3 regions of the Streptomyces sp. NPDC014764 genome follow, and region 2 is predicted to be linked to each of the others. Evidence: riboswitches for the same ligand, from Rfam matches in the RefSeq annotation. Region 2 holds a riboswitch; each other region holds the start of a gene.

Region 1 (3,261 bases), on a different contig from region 2:
GGGTACGGCGGCTGATGGTGGAGGGCGGCGGGCAGATCCACACCCAGCTGATGACCGAGGGCCTCGCCGACGAGCTCCAACTCGTCCTCGCCCCGTTGTTCGTCGGCGACCCGGACGCCCCCCGCCTGTTCGGCCCCGGTCCCTACCAGGGCGGCCGGCTGCGCCTTGTCGAGACCCGCCCCGTCGGCGACGTCGTCCTGATGCGCTACGAGCCCACCGCGCCGGGCACCGGCGCGCTGCCGTCCGCCGCCGACCGCCACTGGCTCGCCCTCGCCTGCGACCTGGCCGGACAGTGTCCGCCCTCCGGGACCGCGTTCAGCGTCGGTGCGGTCGTGGTCGCCGCCGACGGCACCGAGCTGGCGCGGGGCCACTCCCGGGAGGGTGACGACCCGGTGGTGCACGCGGAGGAGGCCGCGCTCGCCAAGGCCGACCCCACCGACCCGCGGCTGGCCGGCGCCACCGTCTACTCCAGCCTGGAGCCGTGCGCCCGCCGCGCGTCCCGTCCTGCGCCCTGCGCGCGGCTGATCCTGGACGCGGGGGTGCGCCGGGTGGTTACGGCCTGGCGGGAGCCGGACACCTTCGTGACGGACGCCGACGGCAGCGCCGTACTGGCGGACGGGGGCGCCACGGTGCTGGTGCTGCCGGAGTTCGAGCAGCGTGCGAAGGCGCCGAACGCGCACCTGCTGGGCGGCTGATCGCGCCCGCCGGGGAAGCGATGTGCACCGGACCCCGTGGATGCCGTACACTCGTGTTTACCGACGCGGGGTGGAGCAGCTCGGTAGCTCGCTGGGCTCATAACCCAGAGGTCGCAGGTTCAAATCCTGTCCCCGCTACTGAAGGCCGAGGGCCGGAATCCGAAAGGGTTCCGGCCCTCGGTGTTTCTCCATGGCGGTGCTCGTCGCCCTCCTCTTCACGCGCCCTCCACCCCGCCTTTCACGCACAGTGAGCGAACGGCGTCGCAGCGCATAACAACTGACGAACCGTCAGGTTCGGCCGGTCGTCCGAGGCGCGGTCAACTCGCCCGTTTTCGCCCGCTCGTGGCGCTTAAGTCCACGCGAAAACCGTTAACGATCAAGAGGAACGGCTTGGAATCCGGCCCCCGCGTCTATTAACGTTCGATAACGCAGCGCGGTCGTCCCAGCCGTCACAGAAGTCGGCTCCGTGCGCATGCGCCGAATCCCGCAAGGGAACCGGGGAACCACCACCATGGGGTGAATCGGGCGGATACCGCCGTGGAAACACGGTTCGTATACGCGCGTAGGAGACCTTCCCGCTCCGAACCCGTCAGCTAACCCGGTAGGCGAAGACGGAAGGAAAGGAGCGCGCCCACGTGGCGTCCAACCCGCCTGCCCCCGAGGCCCCGTTCAAGCCGAACGACACCTTCGCGTACGGCGCCCCCGGCGTCGAAGAGGGCCCCTTCGAGGAGTGGAACCCCACCGCGGAGTCCGTGCGGCCCGTGCGTGGCCGGCACCGCGTCGCCAAGCAGCGCGGAGGCGGACTCGCCCGCAGCTCCACCGTCCTCGGCGTCGGCGTCATAGCCGCTGTCGGCGCCGGCGGCATGGCCAGCGCCCAGACCGGCAAGCCGCCCGTCTCCATCTCCATGCCCGACCTTCCCAACGTGGGTTCCCTCATCTCCGACGAGGAAACGCCCAAGGGATCCAGCACCCCCCTCAGCGACATCGGCAGGATGGCCGCCGCCGACACCGGCGCCGAGGAGGGCGCCGACGCCGGTGAGGCGCTGCGCGCCCGCATCATGGCCCAGGTCGAGCAGCAGCAGGGCCAGGCGCAGAGCAAGGCGCAGGCCGCCGCCCTCGCCGCCGCCGAGAAGGAGGCCGCCGAGGCCGCCGCCAAGGCCGAGAAGGAGGCCAAGGAGAAGGCCGAGGCCGCCAAGAAGAAGGCGGAGGAGGAGGCCGCGAAGAAGGCCGAGGCCGAGCGCCTCGCCGAGCTGGCCAAGCAGTACGCGCTCCCGACCTCCTCGTACACCATCACCTCGACCTTCGGTCAGGCGGGCGCCTACTGGTCCTCCGGCTACCACACCGGCCTCGACTTCGCCGCGCCCACCGGCACCCTGATCAAGGCGGTCCACACCGGCACGATCACCTCCGCCGGCTGGGACGGCTCGTACGGCTACAAGACCGTGCTCACGCTCGACGACGGCACCGAGGTCTGGTACGCCCACCAGTCGTCGATCAACGTCAGCGTCGGCCAGAAGGTCGCCACCGGCGACGTGATCGGCCGTGTCGGCGCGACCGGCAACGTGACCGGCGCCCACCTCCACCTCGAGGTTCACACCGGCTCCGGCAGTGTCGACCCGGCCGCCTGGCTGGCCGGCAAGGGCCTCAGCATCTGAGCCACCACGGAGGCCGGCTCCCGGCCTCCGACGCCGTGAACGCCGGCAGCCCCGACGACGACCCCCCGACGTCAGGGCTGCCGGTTCCGCATGTCCGAGGCCTTTTCAGCGCCGGTAGGGGTTCTCCCCGTACGCCGGATACGTCGGCTGCCCCTGCGGCGGCCACACCGCCGGGACGGGCCCGTACGCCCAACCCGCGCCGTACGGCAGCCGGGGCGCCGTGAGCCGGGCCGCGTGCTCCAGCGCCGGACGGGCCGCCGCGCGCCGGTGCCACAGCTCCAGGAGCAGCTCCCGCTCCCGCGTCACGAAGTCCGCCCCCGCCTTCCCCGCACGGCCCCGGTGGCGCAGGAACGCCAGCTGCGTCGCGTACGCCTCGTACTGGGCGACCGCCCGCGCGGCCGGTCTGCCGCCGTGCTCGCGGGCGAACTTCCGGGCGAGGCGCCGGGCCCGCATCGAGCCCAGCGCGAACGGCTCCGACGGGCGCAGCCAGCCCGCCACCGCGTACGCGGGCAGCTCCGCGCGCACGGTCCGCAGCTCCCGCTGCCGTGTCCACACCACCAGCCAGGTCAGCAGCCCGAAGGTCGGCATCATGAACGCCCCGTACACCGCGATGAAGCCGAACTGGCCGAGCGTGGCGGAGCCGTTCCACAGGGCGTGCATGCCCATGGCGAGGAGCAGCCCGGCGAGGGGCAGGAGGACGCGCCGCACCCGCTGGCGGTCGGCGGCCAGCGCGGCCGCGCCGAACCCGATGCCGGTGAGCACGGTGAACAGGGGATGCGCGAAGGGCGACATGACGATACGCACGAAGAAGGTCGCCGCGGTGACCGAGGCGATGCCGCTGCCGCCGGTGAGCTGGTCGGTGCCGAAGGCGTTGCCCAGGTAGAGGACGTTCTCGGTGAACGCGAAACCGG
Region 2 (3,261 bases):
CAGGATGTCGTTGCCGCCCGCGCACAGGGAGACCAGGTCCGGGGCGAGTTCGACGGCCCGGGGGACCTGGTCGGCCACGATCTGGTCCAGCAGCTTGCCGCGTACGGCGAGGTTGACGTACCGGAAGTCGCCCTCGGGCCTGCGGTCCGCGAGCAGAACGGCGAGCCGGTCGGCCCAGCCGACGAACGCCCCGTCGGGGCCGGGGTCGCCGACGCCCTCGGTGAAGCTGTCCCCCACCGCCACGTACGACCCGATCACTGTTGCCTTGTCACTCTTCGAATCGTCTGCCACAGCCGGACATGATTCACCTTCGGATGTGACCTACGCGACCGTAGGCGGGGGTTGACGCGCGGTGAGATAAGCCACTTCAAGGTTTGGCCAAGCCAGGAATAGGTACGGTCCCGCGCCTGGCGCGGGCCCCGGACACACCGAAGGCCGGCCCCGTGGATCGGGGTCGGCCTTAGGCGCGCGTGTCAGGAAGGGGTGCCGCGAGGGGTCAGAGGGAGACGCCCTTGCCGCGGAGGTACGAGATCGGGTCCACGTCCGAGCCGTAGTCCGGGCTGGTGCGGATCTCGAAGTGCAGGTGCGGGCCGGTCACGTTGCCGGTCGCACCGGAGAGACCGACCTGCTGGCCGGCGCTCACCGTCTGGCCGGCGGAGACGGACAGCGAGGACAGGTGGGCGTACTGGGCGTAGTGGCCGTCGTTCAGCTGGATGACGACCTGGTTGCCGTACGCGCCGCCCCAGCCGGCGGAGACGACGGTGCCGGCGCCGACGGCCTTCAGGGAGGTGCCGGTCGGGACGCTGAAGTCGACACCGGTGTGGTAGCCGCTGGACCACATGCCGCCGGCCACCTTGTAGGCGGTGCCGATGCCGCCGCCGGGCACCGGGGAGGTGAAGCCGGAGGCGGGGGCGGTCTGCGTGGACGCCTCGTTGGAGGAGGACTCCTCGGCGGCCTTCTGCGCGGGCTTCTCGGCCGGCTTCTCGGCCTTGGGCGCGGCGGGCTTGGCGGCCTGCGGCGAAGTGGACTGCTGCGGGGCGCTCTTGGCGGCGGCCTTGCCGTCGATGGAGAGCTTCAGACCCGGGTGGATGAGCGACGGGTCGTCACCGACGGCCTCGCGGTTGTCCGCGTAGAGCTGCTTCCAGCCACCGTCGACGTGCTCGGCCTCGGCGATCTTGGCGAGGTAGTCGCCGGCCTTCACGGTGTACGTGCGGGCTTCGTCGCCCTTTTCGGCCTTGGCCTGCTGGCCGGTGACGGACAGCGACCGGACCGACGTCTCGGGGGCGGACTGCGGGGTCGCGGCGTGCGCGCCGGTGGCGCCGAGGAACGGCAGGGCGAGAGCGGCGCCACCGGTTCCGGCGACGGCGATGGAGCGGGTGAAGAGCTGGGCCTTGGTACGGCGGTGCTTACCCTTCGCGGGCATGACGAATTCCTCTCCGGCGCCTACGAGGTGAGCTGTCGGGTGCGGACTGGAGATGTCCGGCCGCGTTGCTGCGCGGCTTAACCCCAAGCCTGTTTCCGGGGCCCGGAACAGGCAGTTGTACCTGTGGGTCCCCCGCTCCTGCCGTACGTCGGGTCAGTGTGTGCGGGCTCCGGGCGGCGGCAGGATTAGGCGTCCGTCCGGATCGGTTGGGAACGTAAGCGACCTCGACGCGGCGAAACAAGCGCGGGTTCCCGCGAACCCGCTTTTTCCGTGATCGAAAGGGGGAAAAGACGTCACCGTGCGTCGATCTCTCGAGTGACCCGCCGGTGAAATCCCTTGTCACGGAGGGGAATTACGTGAGCATGGCGACAGCACACGGTCACCGGTATGACGATGCTCACGCACTCCCCCCTCAATTCCCCTTCGATCAGGGCACGTTAACCATAAATACTCTATTCGGACACATCACCCTATTGACTATGAAGTCGAACGGGGCGCCCGGTGCAATCGCGACATCTTGATCTTGGCGAGCCGGGTCCGGGACCTTCCCCTCACGGGCAAACAGAAAGCGACATATTCCAACGCCGTCAGGGCGGCCGACAACTCATTGCCCCTGACAGCCATGTCGTATCGTCGAGTGGTGCCCGTCGACGAGCCGCGGCGACGGCGCGGAGTGGGAGGAGCCGTCCGTGACGCAGGAGATCCCGTCGACCGAGCCCCAGCTGACCGGGGTGCGCAACTTCCGCGATGTGGGCGGGCTGCCCACGGTGGACGGCCGTCGGGTGCGGCACGGGGTGCTGTTCCGCAGCGGTCACCTCGCCCACGCCACCGCGGAGGACGCCGCCTTCCTGGCCTCGCTCGGCCTGCACACCGTGTTCGACTTCCGCAACGCGGCCGACCAGAAGCTGGAGGGCCCGGACGTCGCGCTGCCGGGCGTGCGCAACGTCAACCTGCCGCTGAGCGACCCGGCCGACGGCGCGGAGTTCTGGAAGATGGTGCGCGACGGCGACCTGGACCAGCTGCGCGCGATCCTCGCCGGCGGCCAGGGCGCCGACCGCATGATCACCTCGTACCGCATGATCATCAAGGAGCGCACCGCCGAGCACTCCCAGGTGCTGCGCGCGCTGGCCGAGGACAGCGTCCCCGCGCTGATGCACTGCGCGGCCGGCAAGGACCGCGCGGGCCTCTCGGTGGCGGTGACCCTGCTCGCCGTGGGTGTGGAGCGCGACGCGATCGTCGAGGACTACCTGAAGTCCAACGCCAAGCACCGCCGCTACAAGGTACGGCGCAGCGGCAGCTCCCCCGACGCCTACTCCCCCGAGGTCATGGAGCTGCTCAGCCCGCTCTTCGACGCGCGCGAGGAGTATCTGACGGCCGCCTTCGACACGGTCGGGGAGACCTGGGGCGGCGTGGACGCCTACCTGGAGCAGGGGCTCGGGCTCACCCCGGCCCACCGGGAGCGGCTGCGCGAGCGCCTGCTCGACTGACGTCCGCCTCGGCCGCTACTTCTTCGGCGCGATCTCGAAGAGGAAGTAGATGAAGGCCGCGAAGAGGTGCCCGACCACCACGTAGACGAAGAGCCTCACCCAGAGGGCCCGCGGGAACTTCTCCTCCATGTCTTTGCCGGTCACGGTGTCTCTCCATGGGTCGGGCCCAGGCACAGGGCGGCCGTGGGACTCTGCAGCAGGGTGTGCACGAACAGCAGCTCGACCCCGTCGGGGTCCTGCGCGGCGATGCGGTGCGGGGTGAGCGAGTCGAAGTGGGCGCTGTCGCCCGGGGACAGCCGGTGGAGGGTGTCCCCGAGGCGCAGCCGCAGCCGCCCCTTGAGGACGTACAGC
Region 3 (3,261 bases), on a different contig from region 2:
GGATGTTGCGGATCGTCGCGCCGCGGAAGGCGTAGATGGACTGGTCGGCGTCGCCCACCACGCACAGCTCGGCGGGCGGCACCTCGGCCTCCGGCGGGACGTCGACGGGGTGCTCGGAGGCGCCTCCGACCAGCTCGCGCACCAGGGCGTACTGGGCGTGGTTGGTGTCCTGGTACTCGTCGACCAGGACGTGCCGGAAGCGGCGGCGGTAGTGCTCGGCGACGTCGGGGAAGGCGCGGAGCAGGTTGACCGTCGTCATGATCAGGTCGTCGAAGTCCAGGGCGTTCGCCTCGCGCAGCCGGGACTGGTAGAGCGCGTAGGCCTGGGCGAGGGTCTTCTCGAATCCGTCGGTCGCCTGGGCGGCGAAGTCCTCCTCGTCGATCAGCTCGTTCTTCAGGTTGCTGATCTTGGCGCTGAAGGACTTCGGCGGGAAGCGCTTGGGGTCGAGGTCCAGGTCGCGGCAGACCAGGGCCATCAGACGCTTGGAGTCGGCGGCGTCGTAGATCGAGAAGGACGACGTGAAGCCGAGCTTCTTGGACTCCCGGCGCAGGATGCGGACGCACGCGCTGTGGAAGGTCATGACCCACATCGCGTTCGCCCGGGGCCCGACGAGCTGCTCGACGCGCTCCTTCATCTCGCCCGCGGCCTTGTTGGTGAAGGTGATCGCGAGGATCTGGCCGGGGTGGACGTCCCGCTCGGCGAGCAGGTGGGCGATGCGGTGGGTGAGCACGCGAGTCTTGCCGGACCCGGCTCCCGCGACGATGAGCAGCGGGGAGCCGGAGTGCACGACCGCGGCGCGCTGGTTGTCGTTCAACCCCTCCAGCAGCGCGGCGGAGTCGATCACCGGGCGCGGGGCGCCGTCCCGGTAGTAGGAGTCCCGCTCCGGGGGCACGTCGAACTTCCCGCCGAACAGATCGTCCGGCAGGGGCTCCGGGGCGTGCTCGTCCTCGGGCGGCGGCGGGGGCTCGTCCGCCGGGCCGCGCTGGGCCTGGAGGTCCGCCAGGAAGCTGTCGTCAAAGAGGCTGCTCATCGCTCTCCGAGTCTAGGGCGCTCCACCGACAACCCGGGGCCGCCCCGGAAACATCCCCCGGCCTCTCCCGGAGGCGCCACGGCGGGCACCCTCCACGGTCGCCGCCTCACCGTGCGTGACACCCACCGGAAGGTCACGAAAATGTATCGGGCATATCACCCATCAACCTTCACAAGGGCCACACCAGTTGGCTACCGTGCGGTCCGGGCCGCTCGTCCCCCGCCGGCGAACCTCGCCGGGCCGCGCGGCCTCCGCCGAGTCCGTCACTGTCCACCGTGGCAGCCGGAGCCGGGGACCCACCGAGACTTGGGGTGAATCGGCCCACTCTTCGGAGCGGCCGTAGGGCAACCCTTCCACACACCCGCCCGAACCCGACAGCTAACCCGGTAGGCGGAGCACTGGAAGGAGTCGCCTCCCTTGGCGTCGCACCGCAAGTCGCGCACCCCGGGCCCGCGCGTGGCAGGCATACGCACCCCGGCCCTCGCCACGGCCGCGCTCACCTCCGTGGCCCTGCTCTCCCAGACCGCCGACGCCTCGCCGGGCGAGGACCGGCCCAGCCTGGAGGAGGTCGAGAAGAAGGTCGGCGACCTCTACCGCCAGGCCGAGTCGGCGACCGAGAAGTACAACGCGGCCAAGGAGAAGACCACCAAGCAGCGCAAGCGCGTCGACACCCTCCTCGACGACGTGGCGAAGCGCACACAGAAGCTGAACGAGGCGCGCTCGGAACTGGGCTCCTACGCCGCCGCCCAGTACCGCACCGGTGCCGGCATGCCGGACACCGCGACGTTCCTGCTCGCGGAGACCCCGCAGGACATCTTCGACCAGCGTCAGGTGCTGGACCGGATGACCGGCCGCCAGAAGGCGGCGGTGGACGACTACGTCACCCAGCAGACCGAGACGATGAAGAAGCGGCAGGAGGCCACCGAGAGTCTCCGCACGCTCACCGAGACGCAGGGCGACCTGAAGACGGCCAAGGCAACCGTCCAGAAGAAGCTCGCCGACGCGCGCGGACTGCTGTCGAAGCTGACCGCCGAGGAGAAGGCTCGGCTCGCCGCGATCGAGAAGCGCAAGCAGGAGGAGGCCGCCCGCAAGGCCGCGGAGCTGGCCCGTCAGCAGGCGGAGCAGGAGCAGGCCCGCGAGGAAGCCGCGCAGCAGGGAGGCGGCACCTCGGAGGGCTCCGGGTCCACCGGCTCGACCGGGACCCCGCCGGCCGACTCGTCGTACGGCACCAAGGCGGAGAAGGCCCTCGCCTTCGCCCGCGCGCAGATCGGCAAGCCGTACGTCTGGGGCGCGACCGGCCCCGGCTCCTACGACTGCTCGGGGCTGACCCAGGCCGCCTGGAAGGCAGCCGGCGTCTCCCTTCCGCGCACCACCTACGACCAGGTGAACGCGGGCACCACCGTCCCGGTGTCCCAGGCCCGGCCCGGCGACCTGGTCTTCTTCTACGACGACGTCACCCACGTGGGCATCTACATCGGAAACGGCATGATGATCCACGCTCCGAAGCCGGGCACGTACGTCCGCGAGGAGTCGATCTACTACGACGGCGACTCCGCGATCCACAGCATCGTCCGCCCGGCCTGACGGCCTCCCGGACAGACGGAAACGGAACCGCCGACCGGGCCGGTGACGGCTCGGTCGGCGGTTCCGTGTCGGCGGCGGTGCCCGGCGCCCCGGGGCGCGGGCTCAGGTCCAGAGGACCGCGATGAAGATGTTCGCCACGGTCAGCAGGCCGACAAGGCCGAAGACGCCCTTGTCCACCTTCTCCTCGTCCCGCTTCACGTAGACCAGGCCGAGGATCACGATCAGCAGCGCCAGCTTCACGCCGATCTTGATGTGGTCGACGGAGTGGTCCTGGGCCTCGTTGAGGCCTACGAGGGCGACGCCGGTGACCAGCATCGTCAGCGCTCCGTGCAGCATCGCGGGGACGAAGCGGGCGGTGCCCGCGCCCATCGCCTTCATCTGGGTGAGGAAGCCGCCGAGCAGCGACGCGATGCCGATGATGTGCAGACCGACGAAGATGTGGAGGAGTACGTCCATGAGGCCGGAGCCTAGCCAGGGGCGTCCCATAGCATTCCGCCGCCCTCACCTTTCCCGCCTTCACCACATCGGTCATCACCCTGAGTGAGAACGAAGCGCCGTGCGCACCCCAACGGTCACTTACGGTCACGCGGCGGTCCGTGGACGACAGTTCCGCACAACTCGTATCCCGTGCCGCGCGGCCGGGCCTA

Evidence for each region. Region 2 has a riboswitch for cyclic di-AMP ahead of ACF1AG_RS18630 (peptidoglycan DD-metalloendopeptidase family protein). Riboswitches for the same ligand answer to the same signal wherever they lie in the genome.
Region 1: it holds a riboswitch for cyclic di-AMP, as region 2 does, so the genes downstream of both, ACF1AG_RS30110 (M23 family metallopeptidase) here and ACF1AG_RS18630 (peptidoglycan DD-metalloendopeptidase family protein) in region 2, are expected to answer to the same signal.
Region 3: it holds a riboswitch for cyclic di-AMP, as region 2 does, so the genes downstream of both, ACF1AG_RS11460 (NlpC/P60 family protein) here and ACF1AG_RS18630 (peptidoglycan DD-metalloendopeptidase family protein) in region 2, are expected to answer to the same signal.

The regions. Positions count from the first base shown of each region.
Region 1 covers NZ_JBIBXY010000019.1:95,800-99,060, forward strand. The annotation lists gene ACF1AG_RS30100 (dihydrofolate reductase family protein) at 1-695, shown strand, start outside; tRNA gene ACF1AG_RS30105 (tRNA-Met) at 760-833, shown strand; cyclic di-AMP (ydaO/yuaA leader) riboswitch at 1,161-1,318, shown strand; gene ACF1AG_RS30110 (M23 family metallopeptidase) at 1,331-2,350, shown strand; gene ACF1AG_RS30115 (PrsW family intramembrane metalloprotease) at 2,456-3,261, opposite strand, start outside.
Region 2 covers NZ_JBIBXY010000006.1:460,282-463,542, forward strand. The annotation lists gene ACF1AG_RS18625 (SGNH/GDSL hydrolase family protein) at 1-258, opposite strand, end outside; gene ACF1AG_RS18630 (peptidoglycan DD-metalloendopeptidase family protein) at 497-1,423, opposite strand; cyclic di-AMP (ydaO/yuaA leader) riboswitch at 1,428-1,592, opposite strand; gene ACF1AG_RS18635 (tyrosine-protein phosphatase) at 2,113-2,910, shown strand; gene ACF1AG_RS18640 (DUF6126 family protein) at 2,926-3,054, opposite strand; gene ACF1AG_RS18645 (XRE family transcriptional regulator) at 3,051-3,261, opposite strand, start outside.
Region 3 covers NZ_JBIBXY010000003.1:596,062-599,322, forward strand. The annotation lists gene pcrA (DNA helicase PcrA) at 1-1,030, opposite strand, end outside; cyclic di-AMP (ydaO/yuaA leader) riboswitch at 1,273-1,440, shown strand; gene ACF1AG_RS11460 (NlpC/P60 family protein) at 1,448-2,614, shown strand; gene ACF1AG_RS11465 (hypothetical protein) at 2,717-3,070, opposite strand.